Regions from separate parts of the Limnohabitans curvus genome, predicted to be linked through region 1. Evidence: predicted binding sites of a transcription regulator. Region 1 holds the regulator's gene; each other region holds the start of a gene.
What was found. Region 1 encodes FNR, which switches genes on or off when oxygen is low (the NO sensors DNR and NnrR bind a similar motif). Its sites were predicted from a motif close to TTGATNNNNATCAA; they were not measured.
Positions count from the first base shown of each region.

Region 2: B9Z44_RS06855 (fatty acid desaturase) is a predicted target of FNR. The motif match lies at 1,308-1,321, and genes of this name have one in related genera.
Region 3: B9Z44_RS00475 (DUF3149 domain-containing protein) is a predicted target of FNR. The motif match lies at 1,831-1,844, and genes of this name have one in related genera.
Region 4: B9Z44_RS09025 (OmpW/AlkL family protein) is a predicted target of FNR. The motif match lies at 3,256-3,269, and genes of this name have one in related genera.

Region 1 covers NZ_NESP01000001.1:2,281,056-2,286,077, forward strand. The annotation lists gene ccoG (cytochrome c oxidase accessory protein CcoG) at 1-794, shown strand, start outside; gene B9Z44_RS11430 (FixH family protein) at 801-1,091, shown strand; gene B9Z44_RS11435 (hypothetical protein) at 1,146-1,454, shown strand; gene fnr (fumarate/nitrate reduction transcriptional regulator Fnr) at 1,451-2,188, opposite strand; gene hemN (oxygen-independent coproporphyrinogen III oxidase) at 2,265-3,653, shown strand; gene B9Z44_RS11450 (sulfite exporter TauE/SafE family protein) at 3,653-4,366, shown strand; gene B9Z44_RS11455 (sulfite exporter TauE/SafE family protein) at 4,369-5,022, opposite strand, start outside.
Region 2 covers NZ_NESP01000001.1:1,365,495-1,370,516, forward strand. The annotation lists gene pyk (pyruvate kinase) at 1-1,120, opposite strand, end outside; gene B9Z44_RS06855 (fatty acid desaturase) at 1,358-2,440, shown strand; gene B9Z44_RS06860 (surface-adhesin E family protein) at 2,510-2,881, shown strand; gene B9Z44_RS06865 (phosphoglycerate kinase) at 2,885-4,078, opposite strand; gene B9Z44_RS06870 (SDR family oxidoreductase) at 4,126-4,875, opposite strand; gene B9Z44_RS06875 (cupin domain-containing protein) at 4,988-5,022, shown strand, end outside.
Region 3 covers NZ_NESP01000001.1:113,618-118,639, reverse strand. The annotation lists gene mobA (molybdenum cofactor guanylyltransferase MobA) at 1-593, opposite strand, end outside; gene moaA (GTP 3',8-cyclase MoaA) at 619-1,794, opposite strand; gene B9Z44_RS00475 (DUF3149 domain-containing protein) at 1,903-2,046, shown strand; gene ppa (inorganic diphosphatase) at 2,141-2,668, shown strand; gene B9Z44_RS00465 (GNAT family N-acetyltransferase) at 2,744-3,919, opposite strand; gene B9Z44_RS00460 (NAD+ synthase) at 3,964-5,022, shown strand, end outside.
Region 4 covers NZ_NESP01000001.1:1,789,539-1,794,560, reverse strand. The annotation lists gene B9Z44_RS09035 (hypothetical protein) at 1-1,119, opposite strand, end outside; gene B9Z44_RS15185 (hypothetical protein) at 1,423-1,569, shown strand; gene B9Z44_RS09030 (hypothetical protein) at 1,614-2,069, shown strand; gene B9Z44_RS09025 (OmpW/AlkL family protein) at 2,523-3,236, opposite strand; gene B9Z44_RS09020 (porin) at 3,340-4,551, opposite strand; gene coq7 (2-polyprenyl-3-methyl-6-methoxy-1,4-benzoquinone monooxygenase) at 4,823-5,022, shown strand, end outside.

The sequences.
Region 1 (5,022 bases):
GCAATGCGGGCTTCATGCGTGAGCAAGTGTGTAAATACATGTGTCCTTACGCGCGCTTTCAAAGCGCCATGTTTGACAACGACACACTCATCGTCACGTATGACACAGAGCGTGGCGAACCACGTGGCCCACGTTCTAAGAAAGCCGAAGCAGGAGCTTTGAGCTTGGGTGCCTGCGTGGACTGCACTTTGTGTGTGCAAGTGTGTCCCACCGGCATTGATATCCGCGATGGCTTGCAATACGAATGTATTGGCTGCGGTGCTTGTGCTGACGTGTGCGACACCGTGATGGACAAGATGGGCTACGCCCGTGGTTTGGTACGCTACTCCACGCAAAATGCGATGGACAACAAGTGGACGCCTCAACAAATCTGGCAACGCTTGATGCGGCCTCGTATTCAGATTTACACCATGATCTTGGTGGCGGTGACGGTGGGTTTATTTGTTTCACTCAGTTTGCGCACGCCCTTTAAGGTTGATGTGGTGCGTGACCGCTCAACCTTGTCTCGTATCACCGAATACGGCACGCTGGAAAACGTGTACCGTTTGCAAATCATGAATGCGGCTGAAACTGTTCAAACGTACCGCTTGTCCGTCAAAGGCTTGCCCGGTTTGAAAATCACGACCGATACTGAGGTGATGGTGGACCCTGCACAAGCCCGTTGGGTGGTATTGCGAGCCGATATCCCTTATGGTTCTGTCGAAGGCGGTTCGCACAAAATCACGTTTGAAATCCAGGCCCTGGGTACGGATGACTTCGTGGTCGAGAAATCTGTGTTCATCGTTCCTAGGTAATGCATCATGAAACAAGACACACCTGATACCAAACCTTGGTGGCAATACGGCCATGTATGGCTCATCATTGCGGGGCCTGCTGCAGTGGTTGTGGCTGGCTTCATCACCTTGGCGATTGCGATTCGCATTCCTGACCCCGTGGTGGCCGATGACTACTACCGCCGAGGTTTAGACATCAACAAAACCTTGGCAGCAGAAAAAGACATGCAGTTGGCGCCCGCCATGCAGGCGCGCAACCATGTGGTGACCCCCAAAGCTGAATCAGCTAAGCCAGACACCCCCGCGAAAACCCCATAACTTTTTAGCGCATTCAGCCCTAAACTGAATTAGTTCCTTCTCAGGAGAATCAGAATGTTGGCTCAGCGAATGATGTGGATTGCATGGCCCGCCTTTTTAGTGGCGGGTGTTTTGGAAATGCTGGTGTTTGCATTTGTAGACCCGCAAGACATGCAATGGTTTGGTCAGCCCATTGAGCTTTCACGACAAGGTGTGTACACCTTGTCGTTTTTTGTTTTTTGGAGCATCACAGCGGCATCAAGTGCTTTGACAACCTTGCTCTCGGTGTCGCCATTTGAAATGAACCGTTGCCCGTTGGTGCCCACCGAGCGTCCAGATGGTTGCCCCAAGCAAGAGGCGTGTTGCGAGCCTGTTGCGGTTTAACCTGGCTGACAGGTTTGTGCGTTCACGATAAGTTTGAGCGCGTCTGGATTGAGGATGCGCACGTGGCGCTGCTTGACCTCAACAATGCCGTCTTCCACAAATTTAGAAAACGTGCGGCTCACGGTTTCTAATTTGAGTCCTAAGTAGCTGCCAATCTCTTCACGCGTCATTCGCAAAACCAATTCTGACTGAGAGAAACCCCTGGCGTGCAAGCGTTGCACCAGGTTCAGCAAGAAGGCGGCTAAGCGCTCTTCAGCCCGCATGCTGCCCAGCAGCAACATCACCCCGTTTTCACGCACGATTTCACGGCTCATGATTTTGTGCACATGACGCTGCAGCGAAGTGATTTCGCGTGACAACTCTTCAATGCGATCAAACGGCATCACACACACTTCAGCGTCTTCGAGCGCGACAGCATCACAGGTGTGGTGGTCGCTCACGATGCCATCTAGGCCAATGATTTCGCCCGCCATTTGAAAGCCCGTCACTTGATCGCGGCCATCCTCAGATGAGATGCGTGTCTTGAAAAACCCTGTGCGAATGGCGAACAGCGCGTTGAACTTGTCACCATTTCTGAAAAGGTTATCACCGCGAGTCACTTTGCGACGCGTCGCCACCACCTCATCCACACGTTCCATTTCGCTCTCATTCAAGCCCAAAGGCATGCAGAGCTCTCGCAAATTGCAGTTGGAACAGGCGACTTTGATACTGGTGGAATTCATGGGTGCTGACAGTCGTTTGTGTTGATGCAGGTCAACTTTTTAATGTGCCTGCACGCCTATTATGGAGCGCAAATTTAGGTGTGAACTTATGCATTCTCTTGTCCTCAATCCAGAACTTTTACGGCGCTATGACGTGGCTGGGCCGCGCTACACCTCGTATCCCACGGCAGACCGATTTGTGGAGGCGTTTGGTGAGGCTGACTACTTGCAAGCGCTAGAACAACGCCGCGATGGTGTAGGCGCAAAAGCCTACCCCTTGTCGCTGTATGTACACATCCCGTTTTGTGAGTCGCTGTGTTATTACTGTGCGTGTAACAAAATCATCACCAAGCACCATGAGCGTGGCGCCGAATATTTGCGTTATCTAGAGCGCGAGGTCGATCTCAACATTGCCCACTTAGGTCAAGGCCAAGTGGTGTCGCAGCTTCACCTCGGTGGCGGCAGCCCTACGTTTTTGAGCGATGCAGAGTTGGCGCAACTCATGGCCATGCTGCGCCGCAATTTTCAGTTTGCGCCCGGCGGTGAATACTCGGTTGAGATTGACCCACGCACGGTCACGCGGGAACGATTGGCCGCTTTGGCAGAGCAGGGTTTTAACCGTTTGAGCTTTGGCGTGCAAGACTTTGAACCCGCCGTGCAAAAGGCGGTGCACCGCATCCAGCCCGCAGAGCAAGTGTTTGATTTGGTGGCGGCCTCGCGCGAGCTGGGGTTTGAGTCGGTCAACGTGGATTTGATTTATGGCTTGCCCATGCAAACGCCTGAGACCTTTGAGCGCACGCTGGGCCAGGTGGTCAAGCTTCGTCCAGACCGCATCGCGTTGTATGCCTATGCCCATTTGCCCGAGCGCTTCAAACCGCAACGCCGCATCCATACCCAAGACTTGCCACCTGCGGCCTCTAAGCTGGTCATGCTTTCAAGTGCCATGCGCGTGCTGATGGACGCGGGCTATGTGTATGTGGGCATGGACCACTTCGCATTGCCCACTGATGCGCTGGCGGTGGCCAAGCGTCAGGGCCGTTTACACCGCAACTTTCAGGGCTACAGCACGCAGCCTGATTGCGACTTGATCGCCCTAGGCGTGTCTTCCATTGGCCGTGTGGGTCCGACCTTCAGCCAAAACGTGAAAACATTGGACGAGTACTACGACTTGCTTAACCAAGGCCGCTTGCCCGTTGCGCGTGGCATGGCCCTGACGCGTGATGACTTGGTGCGCCGCACCGTCATCATGGCGCTGATGTGCCAAGGCAGCGTGCTGTTTGAATCGGTGGAGTTGTCGCATTTGGTGGACTTCAAGCAGTATTTCGCCCCAGAGATCAAAGCGTTAGAGGCGATGCAAGAACAAGGTTTGTTGACCATGGATGACGCTGCTATTCACGTGACTGAGCTGGGTTGGTTCTTTGTGCGTGGTGTGGCCATGGTGTTTGACAAATACCTGCAAGCCGACAAGAACCGCGCAAGGTTCTCTAAAATCATCTGATGAACACAACTTTGGCCCTTACCGCACTCCTCATGGGGCTCGCGGGTGGGCCGCACTGTTTGGCCATGTGCGGTGCGGCTTGTGCGGGCATTGGCCGTGCGGCCCAAAAGCAAACGGGAGGGCAGGGCACTTCGGCCATGCTCTTATTTCAATTGGGGCGCGTTGTGGGCTACAGCGCTTTGGGCGCATTGGCGGCCAGCACCATGCAAGGCGTGGGGTGGCTCAGCACACAGTCGGCGGTGTTTCGCCCCTTGTGGACGTTGCTTCACATCGTGGCCTTCATGGTTGGGCTGTTGTTGCTTTGGCGTGGTGAACAACCCATTTGGCTCGAAGGCTTTGGTCGCGGCATTTGGCGGCGTGTGCAGGCGATGACAGCGCACCTCAAATTGCGCAATGGCGGTGCTGTGGTCCTTGGTGTTTTGTGGGCCTTGATGCCTTGCGGTCTTTTGTACGGTGCGCTTTTGGTCGCTGCACTCAGCAACAGCCCCGTTGAAGGTGCTGGTGTGATGGCGCTCTTTGCATTGGGCAGCGCCGTGGTGTTGACGATTGGCCCATGGGTTTGGTTGCGCTTGCGAGGCGTACAAACCGTAGATGGCCGCAGCGGCGCATGGGGTGTGCGTTTGGCCGGGGCCGCACTCGCCGTCAGTTCAGGCTGGGCCTTGTGGATGGGCCTTGTCGAGTACCAAGCCCCGTGGTGCTTGGTGCCTCAGTAATTTCAGCTCGTGATGCCTTTGTAAAACATATAAGCGGCCAGCACATAAAGCACGCTGGCAAACACGCGTTTGAGTTTTTTCACGGGCAGCATGTGTGCTGCTTTTGCGCCTAGCGGGGCTGTGAACACGCTGCAAGCCGCAATGACAGTCAAGGCCGGCACCCAAATGAAACCAAACGCATCGTCAGGCAAACCTTGTACCGACATGCCGCTGATGATGTAGCCCACCACATTGGCCACGGCAATCGGAAAGCCCAAAGCTGCACTGGTGGCCACGGCGTTATGAATGGCCACGTTGCACCACGTCATGAATGGCACGCTGATAAAGCCACCGCCAGCGCCCACCAAACCAGAAATAAAGCCAATCACACCACCCGCGCCCATGAGGCCTGCGGTGGCTGGCACTTGGCGTGTGGGTGCGGGCTTCTTGTCTAAGAACATTTGCGTGGCTGAGAAGCCCACGAACAAACCAAAGAAGATGGCCAAGTAAGACCCCTTCAACAAGGCAAATACGCCCAAGCTGCCAATCATGCTGCCCAACACGATGCCGGGTGCCAAGCCTTTGACCAAATCCCAGCGCACTGCGCCACGTTTGTGGTGGGCGCGCACGCTTGAGATCGAGGTGAAGATGATGGTCGCCATTGACGTGGCAATGGC
Region 2 (5,022 bases), 920 kb from region 1:
AGTGGTGCGCCGTGAACAAGGCACCCATCGCGATGGTTTGGTCAATGCGGGTGAAGGTTTGGCCTTTGAAGTCGGCGTCCAGTTCCACGTCCTCAGCGGCTTCGGCAGCCTCACAAATCTTGGACATTTCTTGCACGGTCTCAAGCGGGTATTTGCCTGCGGCGGTTTCAGCACTGAGCATGACGGCGTCTGTACCGTCAATCACGGCGTTGGCCACGTCGCTCACCTCGGCGCGCGTGGGCACGGGGTTGGTGATCATGCTTTCCATCATTTGGGTGGCTGTGATCACCACTTTGTCGTGCTGACGCGCCAGCTTGATCATGCGTTTTTGCAACGCGGGCACGGCGGCGTTACCCACCTCGACGGCCAAGTCGCCACGCGCCACCATGATGCCGTCGCTGGCTCGCAAAATTTCTTCTAACAGCGGGATGGCCTCGGCACGCTCAATCTTGGCAATCAAGCCCGGCTTGTGTTTGTATTCAGCGCCAGCCACGTTGGCCAGTTGGCGCGCCATTTCCATGTCGGTGGCGTTTTTGGGGAAGCTCACAGCGAGGTAGTCGGCTTGGAAGCTCATCGCGGTTTTGATGTCTTCCATGTCTTTGCCGGTCAAGGCCGGTGCAGTCAGGCCGCCGCCTTGTTTGTTGATGCCTTTGTTGTTCGACAACTCACCACCCACTTTGACCGTGGTGTGCACTTGTTCACCGCGCACGGCTTCGACGGTCAACACGATCAAGCCGTCGTTGAGCAACAGCAAATCGCCGGGCTTCACGTCGCGGGGCAGTTCTTTGTAGTCCAAACCCACGCCTTGCAAATCGCCGGGTTCGGTGCGTGAGGCGTCGAGCACAAATTTGGCGCCGTTCTCCAACATGACCTTGCCATCCACAAACTTGCCCACGCGAATCTTGGGGCCTTGCAGGTCGGCCATGATGGCCACTTCGCGGCCTGCGCGGGCGGCGGCTTCGCGCACCAGTCGGGCGCGGTCAATGTGGTCTTGGGCTTTGCCGTGGCTGAAATTCAGGCGAACCACGTTCACGCCAGCGCGGATCATGGCTTCCAGCAACGCGGGATCGCTGGAAGCTGGGCCTAAAGTAGCAACAATTTTGGTAGCGTGACGTGCCATGTTTTGTGTCTCCGTATGTGTTTTGTTTGCTTGATTCTTACATGCTTAAAGCACGCCACAGCGGTGTTCTTCAACATATGCACGGGTTAAAACGCATGCTTTTTAGCGCTTATCAGCCTTCGAGTGACAAGGGGTTTGGCGGGTAAACACCCATTCATGTGCGTAAACAGCGATAATCTGTCACTAATTGATGCAAATCAGTGCGCATCATCACAGCTCACCTAAGATTCATCTTCTATGACCACACATATCCAACCTATCCTTCCCGGCGAACCGATGCCGCACCGCAAAGTCATGCGCGAGTGGCTGATTCCATTGGCTGAACGCACCACGGCGCTGGCCATCGTCATGCTCGTCGTTGACTACGTGCTTTGGGGCGCCCTCATGGCCGGCACTGTGTTGTTCGAATCTTGGTGGGCCAAGCTCTTGAGCGGCTGCGCAGCAGGTTTCGTGATTGGCCGTTTGTTCATCTTGGGCCACGACGCGTGCCACCAGAGCCTGACGCCGCACCGCAACCTCAACAAGTGGTTGGGCCGCATCGCCTTCTTGCCCTCGTTGACCGCCTACAGCCTGTGGGACATTGGCCACAACGTGGTGCACCACGGCTACACCAACCTGAAAAACTTCGACTTCGTGTGGGCCCCTTACACCCCCGAAGAATTCGAAGCCCTGAGCACCTTCGAAAAACTGCGTGACCGCGTCTACCGCAGCGGCTGGGCACCTGGCCTGTACTACATGATCGAAATCTGGTGGAACAAGATGGTGTTCCCCAATGAAAAGAACATGCCCACACGCCGCCCGATCTTCATCAAAGACTGCTTGCTGATCACTGCATTCGCCGTGCTTTGGGTCGCTGTCATGGCTTGGGCTGCAATCGCCACTGAGCAAACCATCGGCTACATCTTGTTGATGGGCGTGGGCGTACCCTTCTTCTTCTGGGTCAGCATGATTGGCTTTGTGGTTTATGTGCACCACACTCACGTGGACGTGTCTTGGCACGAAGAGCGCACGGGTTGGTCTAAGGCGTCGCCTTTTGTGTCCACCACCGTGCACTTGACCTTCCCCTTGAACATTGGCGCACTGATGCACCACATCATGGAGCACACCGCGCACCACTTGGACATGAGCATCCCTCTGTACAAGCTGAAGCAAGCGCAAAGCAAACTCGAAGAGTTGCTGCCAGAGCGCATCATCGTTCAGCCTTTCTCTTGGCGCTGGTACTTTCAAACAGCACGCGACTGCAAGCTGTATGACTTCAAGACCGACAGCTGGACCACTTACGACGGCAAGGTCACTAGCCCTCGTGCGATGAAGGCCTAAGCACCCAGCCTTCTCAGCCCCGCAAGTTCACACGAATTTGCGGGGCTTTTTCTTGTACGCTCCATGCCCATGAAGTTCATTGTTTTGTTTTTGTTGGCCGCTGCAGCCACCGCATCGCACGCCATGTGGGTCACAGTCACGCGCAACGAAGTGGCCACCGTTTACATCGACTCCAGCGCCATCAGCAAAATGGGCGGCAACCGCCGCGTGTGGGTGGTGTACGACCTGCAAGCGCCAGACCAAACAGGCCAGCAATCGGTCAAATCAAACATCGATTACGACTGCGCCGAAGGCAAATACAAAACCCTCAGTGCCACCAGCCACCCCAACAAAATGGGCAACGGCCCCGCCATCAAAGTCCTGCCAGTGCCTGAAGGCTGGCGGCCCATCAGCCAAGACAGCATGAGCCGGCAGTTGTTTGCGTTTGCTTGTGCTTGGTGAGTTTTAACCCGCAGCGCGCTTGGTCAAAATCTCGAATGCAGGCAAGGTCTTGCCTTCCAGCACTTCCAAGAAAGCACCACCGCCGGTAGAGATGTAGCCCACTTGTTTTTCGATGCCGTACTTGGCAATGGCTGCCAAGGTGTCGCCACCACCTGCAATGCTGAAAGCGCTCGATTCGGCAATGGCGTGCGCGATGGTTTTGGTGCCGTTCTCGAACGCCGCAAATTCAAACACGCCCACAGGGCCGTTCCACACAATCGTGCCAGCTTGCTTGAGCTGCGCGGCCAGCTTGGCAGCAGTCTCTGGGCCGATGTCCAAGATCATGTCGTCGTCGGCCACGTCGGTGGCTTTCTTCACGGTGGCCACGGCATCTGCGGCGAAGGTTTTGGCGGTCACCACGTCGGTGGGGATTGGCACTTCAGCGCCGCGCGCTTTCATGATGTCGATCACGGCTTTGGCTTCGTCCACCAAGTCATGTTCGGCCAAGCTCTTGCCAATGTTCAGGCCCGCGGCCAGCATGAAGGTGTTGGCAATGCCGCCACCCACGATGAGTTGGTCCACGTTGTTGGCCAAGCTCTTCAAAATGGTCAGCTTGGTGCTGACCTTGCTGCCCGCCACGATGGCGGCCAGTGGACGTTTGGGGTTAGCCAAGGCTTTGGTGATGGCGTCAATCTCGGCGGCCAACAACGGGCCGGCACAGGCCACGGGCGCGTATTGCGCGATGCCGTAGGTCGTGCCTTCGGCGCGGTGCGAGGTGCCAAATGCGTCGTGCACAAAAATGTCGCACAACGCGCCCAACTTGCGGGCCAATTCGTCGTTGTTCTTTTTCTCGCCTTTGTTGACGCGGCAGTTTTCCAGCAGCACCACTTGGCCGGGCTCGACGGTCACGCCGTCCACCCAGTTGGCCACCAGCGGCACATCGCGGCCTAACAACTCGCCCAACCGCTTGGCCACGGGGGCCAAAGAGTCTGCAGATTTGAATTCGCCTTCTGTGGGGCGCCCCAAATGAGAGGTGACCATCACAGCCGCACCAGCCTTGAGCGCCATTTCAATCGCGGGCACAGAAGCGCGCACGCGGGTGTCTTCGGTGATGTTGCCTGCGTCGTCTTGCGGCACATTGAGGTCGGCGCGGATGAACACACGTTTGCCTTTGGCCGAGCCGTTGGCGCACAAATCAGAGAAGCGAATGACGTTCATGGAGGTAAGCGGTAAAAGTAAAAACTAGGGCTATTCTAAAAGTTCGATTAACCGCGCCCCACAAACGGCATTTTGGTCGCCATCACCGTCATGAACAGCACATTGGCCGTCAGCGGCAAACGGGCCATGGCCATGAAGCTGTCCACCACCCCTTGCATGTCCATGCGGGCTTCGGGCTTCACACTGCCGTCTGCTTGCAAAGCGCCTGCGGCAAACTTTTCGGTCATGTCGCTGGCCACGTTGCCAATGTCAATCTGGCCCACCGCAATGTCAAACGCTCGGCCATCCAGCGACGCCGCTTTGGTCATGCCGGTGATGGCGTGCTTGGTGGCCGTGTAGGCGATCGAGCCCGGGCGCGGCGCATGCGCCGAAATAGACCCGTTGTTGATGATGCGTCCGCCTTGTGGGCTTTGTTCTTTCATCAACTTGAACGCGTGCGACAGACAATAAAACGCGCCATTGAAATTGACATCTACCGAACGACGCCAATCGGCCCCCGACAAATCGCCGGGCATGGTGGCGGGCAAGAAGATGCCGGCGTTGTTGAACAGCAAATCCAAGCGGCCGTAGTTGACGCGCACCTGCTCAAACAACTTGGCCACATCGTCTTCGTTGCTCACATCGCAGGGAACAGCCAAGGCATTGCCGGCGTGCGCGCCCGCCGCTTGCACCGTGGCTTGCAGCGCATCCGCGCGACGCCCCACCAACACCACCTTCCAGCCTTCGGCCAACAAAGCCAAAGCACATGCTTTGCCAATGCCAGAACTGGCGCCTGTGACGACTGCTACTTTGCTCATGGGGTTGCTCCTGTGTAAAACCCTGATTGTGAACAAGCTCAAGGCTCACGCAAGCAATGATTGTCTCGTGCGCGTAAACAGCAAACCCATGCAGTCGCGCTAAAGTACGCGCATGAGCACATTCAACAAAGTCATCCTTTTCACCGA
Region 3 (5,022 bases), 2.2 Mb from region 1:
ACGTTGGCAAAGGCCAGCGGGTCGTCACCCGGGGCGTCAAAGGCCACGACCACGGTGTTGTGCTGTGCGGTCCATGCGTCAATCTTGCGGCCACCGGCGTGGGTGAACTTGACCAAGCTTTCGGAGAGCTCAATTTTCATCAAGCAAAACACAGGTTGCGTGCGAATTTGGGTTTGGCCTTGGTCATCGGTCTCGGGTGCTGCGGCCATGGCGATGTCGGCGTTTTCGCGCACCATGGCTGCGGCCAAGCGCTCGGCCAGGTCGAGTGGCAGGCGCGGTGTGTCGCACGGCACGGTCAGCACGTAGGGCGTTTCGGCGCGCTCTAGGCCCACCAAAAAACCCGACAGCGGCCCTGCAAAGTCAGCCGAGGCATCGGGCCAGACAGAGGCTCCAAACGACTCGTAGGCCGAGAGGTTGCGGTTGGCATTGACCATCACGGTTTCTACTTGGGGGCCTAGGCGCATGAGGGTGTGCAAGGCCAGCGGGATGCCGTTGAAGTTTTGCAAGCCTTTGTCCACGCCGCCCATGCGGCTGCCTCGGCCTCCGGCCAAGATGAGGCCGGTGATGTCTTGGGGTTCAATGCTGTGTGTCATGTGGGTGTGTTGGGTAGGGTTGCGCTTAGCCACCGATGTAGCTCATCTCGACGCGACGTGCCGCAGATGAACCGTCAGGTGAGCTGTCAGCGGGCAGGGAGGCGCGGAGTTCGGAATAGCGGTCGTCGCGGCCTTGCCAAATATGGCCGATGGCCGACGCAATATCGGCATCGCTGGCTTGCCCCCCTCGCATGAGGCTGCGCAAGTCATAGCCCTGTGTGGCAAACAAACAAAGGTAGAGCTTGCCTTCGGTGGAGAGGCGGGCGCGGTTGCAGTCGCGGCAAAACGCTTGGGTCACGCTGCTGATCACACCCACTTCGCCCAAGGCAGGATCGAACACGCCTGCGGCGTTGGCATAGCCCCAGCGTTGTGCGGTTTCGCCTTGTGCGCTGGCCTCTAAGGCCACGAGTGGGAATTCTTGTTGCAGGCGTTGAATCACGTCGGCAGAGGGCAACACATCGTCCATGCACCAGCCATTGGTTGCGCCCACATCCATGTATTCGATGAAGCGCAGCGTGATGCCGCTGCCGCGAAAGTGGCGGGCCATGGGCAAGATTTGGTCGACGTTGGTGCGCCGCTTGACCACCATGTTCACTTTGAGGCCGGTCAATTGGCCGTTGGCATCCAGCCCTAAGCCGGCGTCTTTGGCCGCGGCAATGCCGTCCAGTACATCAGACACGGGGAAGTCCACATCGTTCATGGCGCGGAACACGGCATCGTCCAAGCCGTCTAGGCTCACGGTCACGCGGTTCAGGCCCGCGTCTTTGAGTGACTTGGCTTTGCGGGCCAAGAGCGAGCCGTTGGTGGTGAGGGTGAGGTCTAGCGGCGTACCGTCAGGCGTTTGGATATTGGCCAGCTGGTCCACCAAGATTTCAAGGTTTTTGCGCAACAGAGGCTCGCCACCGGTGAGGCGAATTTTGAGCACGCCGTGGGACACAAACACTTTGGCAAGGCGGGTGATTTCTTCAAAGTTCAGCAAGTCACCATGAGGCAGGTAGGCGTAATCTTTGTTGAACACCTCTTTGGGCATGCAGTAGTTGCAGCGAAAGTTGCAACGGTCGGTCACGCTGATGCGCAAATCATGCAGTGGGCGACCCAAGCTGTCGCTGAGCAAACCATTGGCTGCAATGGGTTGCAAAGGGAGGGTGGCCGGTAAGGCAAGCAGCCGTTGATCGACCAAGGGAATCACGCGTTCAGACATGTTTTGATTTTGCCTGAGCCACGAATCCCCTAAGCCTTGATGTAGATCAGTGCGACAAGCGTTGAGACGGGGCAAAGTAGGGGCATTGCAATTGATAGGAGTAACCCCATGAAAGCTTGGATTGACCTTTTTTCGACCGACTACGGCCTGATGAGCGTGGCTGTGATTGTTTTTATCTTGGCCATGGCTGTGTACTTTTTGCGCGTTTTCCTAGGGTTGATGGACGAAACCGGTAAAAGCACCCACGAATAACAGTTTCAAAGACAACGCAGAGACGCAAGCCCCGTGAAAGTAAAATCGGGGCTAATCCTCTGTGTTTCTTTTTTAACTTTTATAACAAGACACCATGTCCCTGAATAAAGTCACCCCCGGTAGCAAAGTTCCTGAAGCCTTCAACGTGATCATCGAAATCCCGATGAACTCGGATCCTGTGAAGTACGAAGTCGACAAAGAGTCTGGCGCTCTGTTTGTGGACCGTTTCATGGGTACGGCTATGCATTACCCCACCAACTACGGCTACGTACCACAAACCATCGCGGGCGACGGCGACCCCGTGGACGTGTTGGTGATGACACCTTTCCCATTGCCACCTGGCGTGGTGGTGCCTTGCCGTGCGTTGGGCATCTTGTTGATGGAAGACGAAGGCGGCGTGGACGGCAAAGTGTTGGCTGTGCCTACTGAAAAAATCTTGGCCCGTTACAGCAACATCAAGTCTTTAGACGATATCCATGAGTTGCAGTTGCAACAAATTGCCCACTTCTTTGAACACTACAAAGACCTCGAAAAAGGCAAGTGGGTCAAGGTCAAGGGCTGGGAAGGCATTGAGTCTGCCCACAAAGAAATCTTGGACGGTATGGCCAACTACAAGAAGTAATTCTTCGTGGCGTCCATCGAAAGCCCGCTACCTAGCGGGCTTTTTTGTTTCTGCGGGCTTTTTATGCCTGCTTGACTATTGAGGCTCTTGGCGTTTAAAGGGGCTGCGCTCGGCCAAGTGGTCGAGGTAGTTGTCAACACCCGCTGACTCACGTTCAAGAAACCGTTCCACGGCATCTGCAAACGCGGGGTGGGCCAGCCAATGTGCGCTGTAGGTGGGCACGGGCATGAGGGCGCGGGCCATTTTGTGTTCGCCTTGGGCGCCGCCTTCAAAGCGTTGCACGCCGTTGGCGATGCACCAGTTCAAAGGTTGGTAGTAGCAGGCTTCAAAGTGCAGGCAGTCCACGCGCTCTAACGCGCCCCAGTAGCGGCCATAGGCAACGGCCTCTGCGCAGCCTAGCCCCTGCACAGCCACCAAGCTGCTGGCGATGGGGCGGTTGTCGCGCTCGGCCACAAACAGCACCCAGTTCTCAGGCATATCGCGCTGCATGTGTTCAAAGAAGGTGCGGCTCAGGTACGGCGCGTTGCCGTGTTCGAGGTAAGTGCGCTCGTAGCATTGGTAGAAAAAATCCCAGTCAGCTGTGCTGATGGCGGAGCCGACTGAGGTGCGAAACGTCACGCCTGCATCGGCCACGCGGCGGCGTTCTTGTTTGATTTTTTTGCGTTTCTCTTGGGATAGGCTTGCCAAGAAAGTATCGAAGCTCTCAAAGGGCGTGCCTTGCAGGTCGGCGTTGTGCCAATGGAATTGCACGGTTTGTCTCTGCATCAGGCCAAGGGCGTTGCAAGCAGCACGGTCGTCGGAGCTGGTAAACAACAAATGCAACGAGGACAGTTGGTGCTGTTGGGCTACCTCCAACATGGCTTTGAGCAAGGTTTGGCGAGCGGTGGCATCCACAGCCAGTAAGCGTGATCCAGGCACGGGCGTGAACGGCACGGCACACGTGGTTTTGGGGAAGTAGTTCAGGCCGTGGTCGGCATAGGCGTTGGCCCATGCCCAGTCGAACACGTATTCGCCGTAGGAGTGGTCTTTGAGGTAGAGCGCGCTTGCGGCGGCCAATGCCTCGCCTTGCCATAGCGTCACAAATTGCGGAGTCCAGCCCGTCTCGGGTGTGGCACTGCCGCTGGCGTGCAAGGCCGCCAGATAGGCGTGCTGCATGAAGGGCGAGGGCGCGTCTTGCTGAGCGAGCAGTGCATCCCACGCGGCTGCAGGGATATCGAGCGGGCTCGCGTGGACGCGGATGACATAATCCATTTGCTTTTTTAGACCTGTTTTACTTTGGACACGTGCCTGCTGCCATGACTCTCAAAATTTGTGTTGCTCAATTGAATTTCGTGGTGGGCGACATGGCGGGTAACGCCCAGAAGATCATCAATTGCGCCACGGAAGCGTATCAAGACGGCGCGCGCTTGGTGCTCACGCCCGAGCTGTCGCTTTGCGGCTACGCTGCCGAAGATTTATTCCTTCGCCCCTCATTCATTCAGGCTTGTGATGATGCCTTGAAAACAGTGTCCGCTGCCTTGAGCGGGTTAAAGGGCTTGCATGTGGTGGTCGGCCACCCTTCAGGTGGCGATGAGCGCACACGTTCGGTGTCTGTGCAACGCCGCTTCAACATGGCGAGTGTGGTGTGCGAGGGCCAAGTTGTTGCGTCTTACGCCAAGCGTGAGCTGCCCAATTACCAAGTGTTTGACGAGCGCCGCTATTTCGTGGCGGGCAACCAGCCTTGTGTGTTTGACGTGGCTGGCACGAAAGTGGGTCTGTTGATTTGTGAAGATGCTTGGTTCGATGCGCCTGCTGCGGACGCCAAAGCGGCAGGTGCCGAGCTGTTGGCCGTGATCAACGCGTCGCCATTTCATGTGGGTAAGGGCGACGAGCGCGAGCAAGCCATGCGTGGTCGTGTGCAAGCCACAGGTTTGCCGCTGATTTACGCGCATTTGGTGGGTGGTCAAGACGAGGTGGTCTTTGAAGGCCGCTCATTTGCACTCAATGCCGATGGCGCGTTGGCGGCACGTGCGTCGAGTTTTGAGGTGACTGCGTTCACGGTGGATGTGACGCGTGAGCAGGCGACACAGGCTGCGTCTAGCAGCGGCTCTGCGACGATGCATCTGTCAGGCGACGTGGCTGAAGATGGTTCGCTAGAAGCCGATCTGTGGCACGCCCTCGTGCTGGGCGTGCGTGACTACATTGGTAAAAATGGTTTCCCTGGCGCCTTGTTGGGTTTGTCGGGTGGGATTGATTCGGCCTTGGTGTTGGCCATTGCTGTGGATGCTTTGGGTGCAGACAAAGTGCGCACGGTGATGATGCCGTCGCCGTACACGGCCGAGATCAGCTGGGTCGATGCGCGTGACATGGCCAAA
Region 4 (5,022 bases), 490 kb from region 1:
GTCCCGCACATCTGTGCAGGCCATAAATCGCGTACGCTCATCTTCGTTTTTAATAATGTCAGCAAGCGCGGGGTTTTGCCATCCGTCATCGTTTGTGCGCCATCCATGTTTGGTTAACTTAGCACCAAAGCACAGCGCTGTCATTGCTTCTTTAATCAAGTTGCGCTGAAGGTCAACGGGAACGTTGGTACCGTCATCAAACGTTTGCTCCTGCACTTGCTGCATGAACTCAACTTTGTCCTGCAAGTACCACAGCGTGGTGCAGAACGCCTTTTTGACATCCTGCTGCAATCCCGTGTTTTTCAAATACTCGCTTGCAAAACTCATCTTCCAAGCCACCACGCTGCTGCGTACATCGTATTCCCAGCAGTCGCCAAGCATTGCCCTGCGCAAGTCTTTGTTCACGTTTTGTACGCTCAATCCGTCATAGTAAGTGCGGCCAAATTGGCTACGTTTTTTGCGTTGCAGGTACTTGCCGCCCAGTTGCTTAGTCACGGCCAGAATTGTTTTGGCTTGGCGTGCATACAACTCACGCTTGCCATCGTTAAGCAACGTAGCCTCGGTCAGCAACCATGTGATGTAGTTTTGCAAAGATGATTGGTCAATGGCGGCAATGTCAAACTTGCGTAACAGCTGTTCCTGCGTAAATTCCACCTCTAGCTCTGGGTACAGCCTTGCAAGCAGCTGCTCCTCATGCTCCTCGCCACCCGCCAAATACTGGTCAATCTCAGCGTCCGTCAGCTGTCGCAAGCTTCCCGCCGCTGTTAATTCATCCGTCAGTGTGACCAAGTTGGTCAACTGCACCCAAGAGTTTGCATTGTTGAGGTTGTTACCCAGTTCAACAATTTTTATTAGCGCGAGGTCGTTATCGTCCAACCACTTGTGCAGTCGTGTTCGTTTTGGTCCAAATTGGCCGCAACGGTGCAGGGTACTGACGTTCACGCTGTAGATACCGCGCTTACGCATAAACGTGCTGCGCTTTTGTTGCATGGCATCGTCAATCAGTCCCTGCAAAACTCCCACATATTTGTCCAGCAGACGTGCTGCACTAGCAGCTGGTGTTGGGTGTGCTTGGCGCAGTTTTGCCAATACTTGGGGGTCAATCGTTAGTTTTGTCATATGTGCTTAGTCCTTGTCGCTTGTTTATTTAGCCATACAAGCAGGGCCAGTTGTGTAATTTGGCGCACTTTTTGAAAAAATACACAAGCTTATAGTGAAGAACTTCATCCAAGTAACCAACCCCATGTTGTCCCTTGGAATTGCTTGCTTGCAAGTGAACTAGTCCTACTTTTTTTTATCTACTGCAGCCCTGCATTTCACCCAAAATTCCTCCCCAAATCGTTGTTTCTTAGGGCCGTGGTGGTCGCATTTTTTTGCAGGTCTGCGTATCGTGCTGGGGACAAAACACAAGGAGATTTTGGGATGTATTACTTTGAAGCCAGTGTGCGTGTTGGTGGTCAGCTGGTCAAAACACGTGTCCAAGCCGCCAACGCATTTGATGCCAAGTTGTTGCTACAAGCCCAATACGGCGCTGCAAACATTGTGGGTTTCGTGGAGCAAATACGCTAGCCCAAAATCGCCCCACTGTTAAATACAACAACAGGGGGACAACCGTGCGATTACAAGAATTTTTGAGTGCAGATGAGCTGCAACAGTTGGAACAGCTGATTTACGCCAACGTGTACAAAGCGTTAGCCACGTACCAGCAACAACAACGCCTTGCTGTCATTCAGCGCCAGCAAGACAGCACCAGCACTGTCAAACCCCAAGCAACCAAACGCAAAAAGCAACTGGCTAGTAAAGTTAAACGCATTGCCCATGTTGCTGTACCCAAGCCGTTACCCCAACCCCAGCAGCAAGCAACCCCACAACCCAGCATCCCAAAAAGTTATAACCCCATCAAAACGGCCAAACCGTTACCTGCACCTACACGTGCAGCCATTAAACAGCCCAACGTAAATCAGGGTGAAAACGTTAGGGCTTTGGGTAATGTTGACCAGCGTGGACGTGCCATGTTGCCAAAACACCAGCGCGATACACCCATCTGGGACTTGGTCAACAAGCAATAGTTCTGCGCTGTCACGCTGACAGCTGCGTGGTTAGTGTGATTGCATCATGCTGGGACAAATACACGCCCCAACACCCAGCGCACTATGCCCAAATACTTAAGTTAAGGTTTTCGCAGCGGTGCCAGAAATCTCACACTTGTGAGATATTTCCCAAGCACAAGCGTTACCGCAGTAACGGTCAAACACCACAAGCGTCGATTAAATCTACGCTCAAAATTCGTTTACAAACGAAAAAATCAGTTTGCAAACTAGCTTTTTGTACGTAACTCCAGCGCCAGATGCTTGCGAAAACCGGCGACAACGCTGGGAAAAGTACTGAGCAATAGCAGCTACAGCTGACGCAGTGACTAGCAGCAAGACGGGCGTTTTCGCACAGGCGATAAAAAACCCCACCGTGTTGCCACGATGGGGTTTCAGACTTTTAAATCCTTAACTGGCTAAGCCAGTGTGCGATTAGAAGCGGTAGCCCATCTTCACCACATAGTCTGTGGTTTTCAGTTTGATATCGCCAGTTGTTGTGGTTGAGCCGTGAGCTGCATCACCAACAAAAGTGGCTGAAGTGGTCACTGGAATATAGGAAACCGAACCACTAACGCTCCACTTATCATCAATGTTGTAAATCAAACCCGCGTTGTATACGGGTGCCCAAGACGACGACAAAGCTGCGGATTTTCCAGCCAACCCTGCAACATCTGCACTGGTCTTGATGCTGTGAAACGAAACATGCGAAGCGCCTAGGCCGACATAGGGACGCCATTGATCTTTAGATGTTCCAAAGAAATACTTGGCGATTACTGTCGGTGTCCACAAATCAATCTTTGCTGCGCCAGGATGACTGGTAGCCAACGCTGCTGATGGACCATTAGGCGTCGCCAAATCTTGCGTAACAGTGGGGGGAATACCGATGGTCATTTCAGCACCCACGTTATCCGTAAACATACGCAACCAACCAAATGAAACAGTTGTCTCGGAACTAATGGTTGCAGAAGTGCCGACCAGTGCACCATTGATAGTGCTGTTGGGATTCGATAAAGTTCCTACAGATGCGTCCGTGTTAATTAACGCAATACCCGCGCTAACAATATTATCCCCAGCCTTCTGCGCAAATGCGCCAGATGCAGCAACCAAGGCAGCACAAGCCAAAGCGATTTTTGAAATTGAACTCATTTTTGTCTCCAATAATTTTTTGATTTAAAAAAACCCCACCACTTTTTCAAGAGATGGGGTTTTAGATTTTCTAGATCCTTAACTGGCTAAGCCAGCTTGGTGATTAGAACTGGTGCATCATGCCGATACCGTTCATAGTACCTTTAGACATTTTGTCAGCAGCTGTAGGCACGCTGTCTTTGGATGTACCGGTCATTGCGTACACCAATGTACGCTTGCTCAAGTTGTAACGAACACCGTATTGTGTGTTCTTGATGTCGTTGACGCGAGCTGTTGGACTATCAACGGTACCCTTACCAGTGATGGCGTACACAGAGGCTGCACCCATGGTGTATTGGATACCGTACTGGTTAGACTTCAATTCACGGCTATTAGCTGCGGTAACAGCTTCAGTCAAGCTGGCCTTGTTGTACTGGTAAGTAGCAGCAACTGGGCCATAAGTGTAGATCGCGCTCAGGTGATCATGCTTGGTCTTGATGTCAGTAACAGTAGCTGATGTAACTGCTGCTGATGTAACGCCAAAAATATTGCTTGCACCAGCGGCCGCAGCAATCACTTGAGGTGATTTGTGTGCTGTGTAGTCAGTACGAACGTAAGTGGCCTTCAAAGCACCTGCATCCATGTCAGCACGCAAAGCTGTGCGCTCTGCCTTGTTATCCAAAACTGGAGATGTTGCAACTTCAGATGTGAAAGTACGCTCAGCACCGTATTGCTTTTGCACTGTACCCGTGAACATGCCGTACTTTGGCGATGTGTACTGCAAACCGTTGGCACGTGAACCACCAGCTTCAGCCATGCCGTGGTCTTTCAACAAAGCGCCGTATTGCTCAACACCCAAGAAATAGCCAGATTGGGCTGATGTGTTGTACAAAGAAGAAACCATGTAACCGGCACGGATTTCACCGAAACCGCCACCCAAAGCAACGAATGTGTTGCGGTTGGTGCCAGTTGATTGTGCGCCGCTTGATGGGATTTGGTCGTCTGCAGTAGCTGTCTTACCACCTGAAACGTACTGAGGGGCGCCGTTGGCTGTGCGTGATGCCCAGTCTTGTGTGTTTGTTGGGGAAATGCCGTGTTCGTTGAAGAAACGAGCAGTCAAACCGCCACCCAAGTCTTCTTTAACTTCCAAGATGATGCGGTTTGGGCTGTTCAGGCCATCAGCAACGCCAGATGACTTACCGAACAATTTGCCATCACCGCCGAAGGCAGATTTGTTGATGTAGCCAACGTCAGCGTTACCAGAGATGGTTACAGAAGATTGTGCGAAAGCAGAAGTCGCGGCCAAAGCGGCCAATGCAACGAGGGTTTTTTTCATTTCAAGGTTCTCCAAGGTTTGAACAGGGGTTCTGAATTTTTCAGAACCAACCTCCGTTTTCGGGAAGTTGCACGTATTGAACCAGACGAGTGCGCAAAGGACTATGACAAGAGCCAAAAATAGCGCCGTTTCGTTGCATTCATGCAACAAACAAAAGCCCAACCCCTCGCAAACCCTTGTGAAATGGTGAATCTTCAAAAAACGACAAACCTGATGGGCGGGCGCTTATCTGGCGCCTAAGGTCTCTTGGCTTACGTCTTAAACTCAGCGTATGGATGCTCTTCTTATTGCCGCTGACAGCGCCTTGCGCACCGTGTTTGCCCGCCACCACGCCAACCGCCCCACCCCCATGTGGGCGGCCGAAGTGCCCACCCCTGCCCCACTGACCGACGCTGAAAAGCGCGAAGCGTCTGCGCTGATGCGCGTGAACCACGTAGGCGAGGTGTGCGCCCAAGCGCTGTACACCGCCCA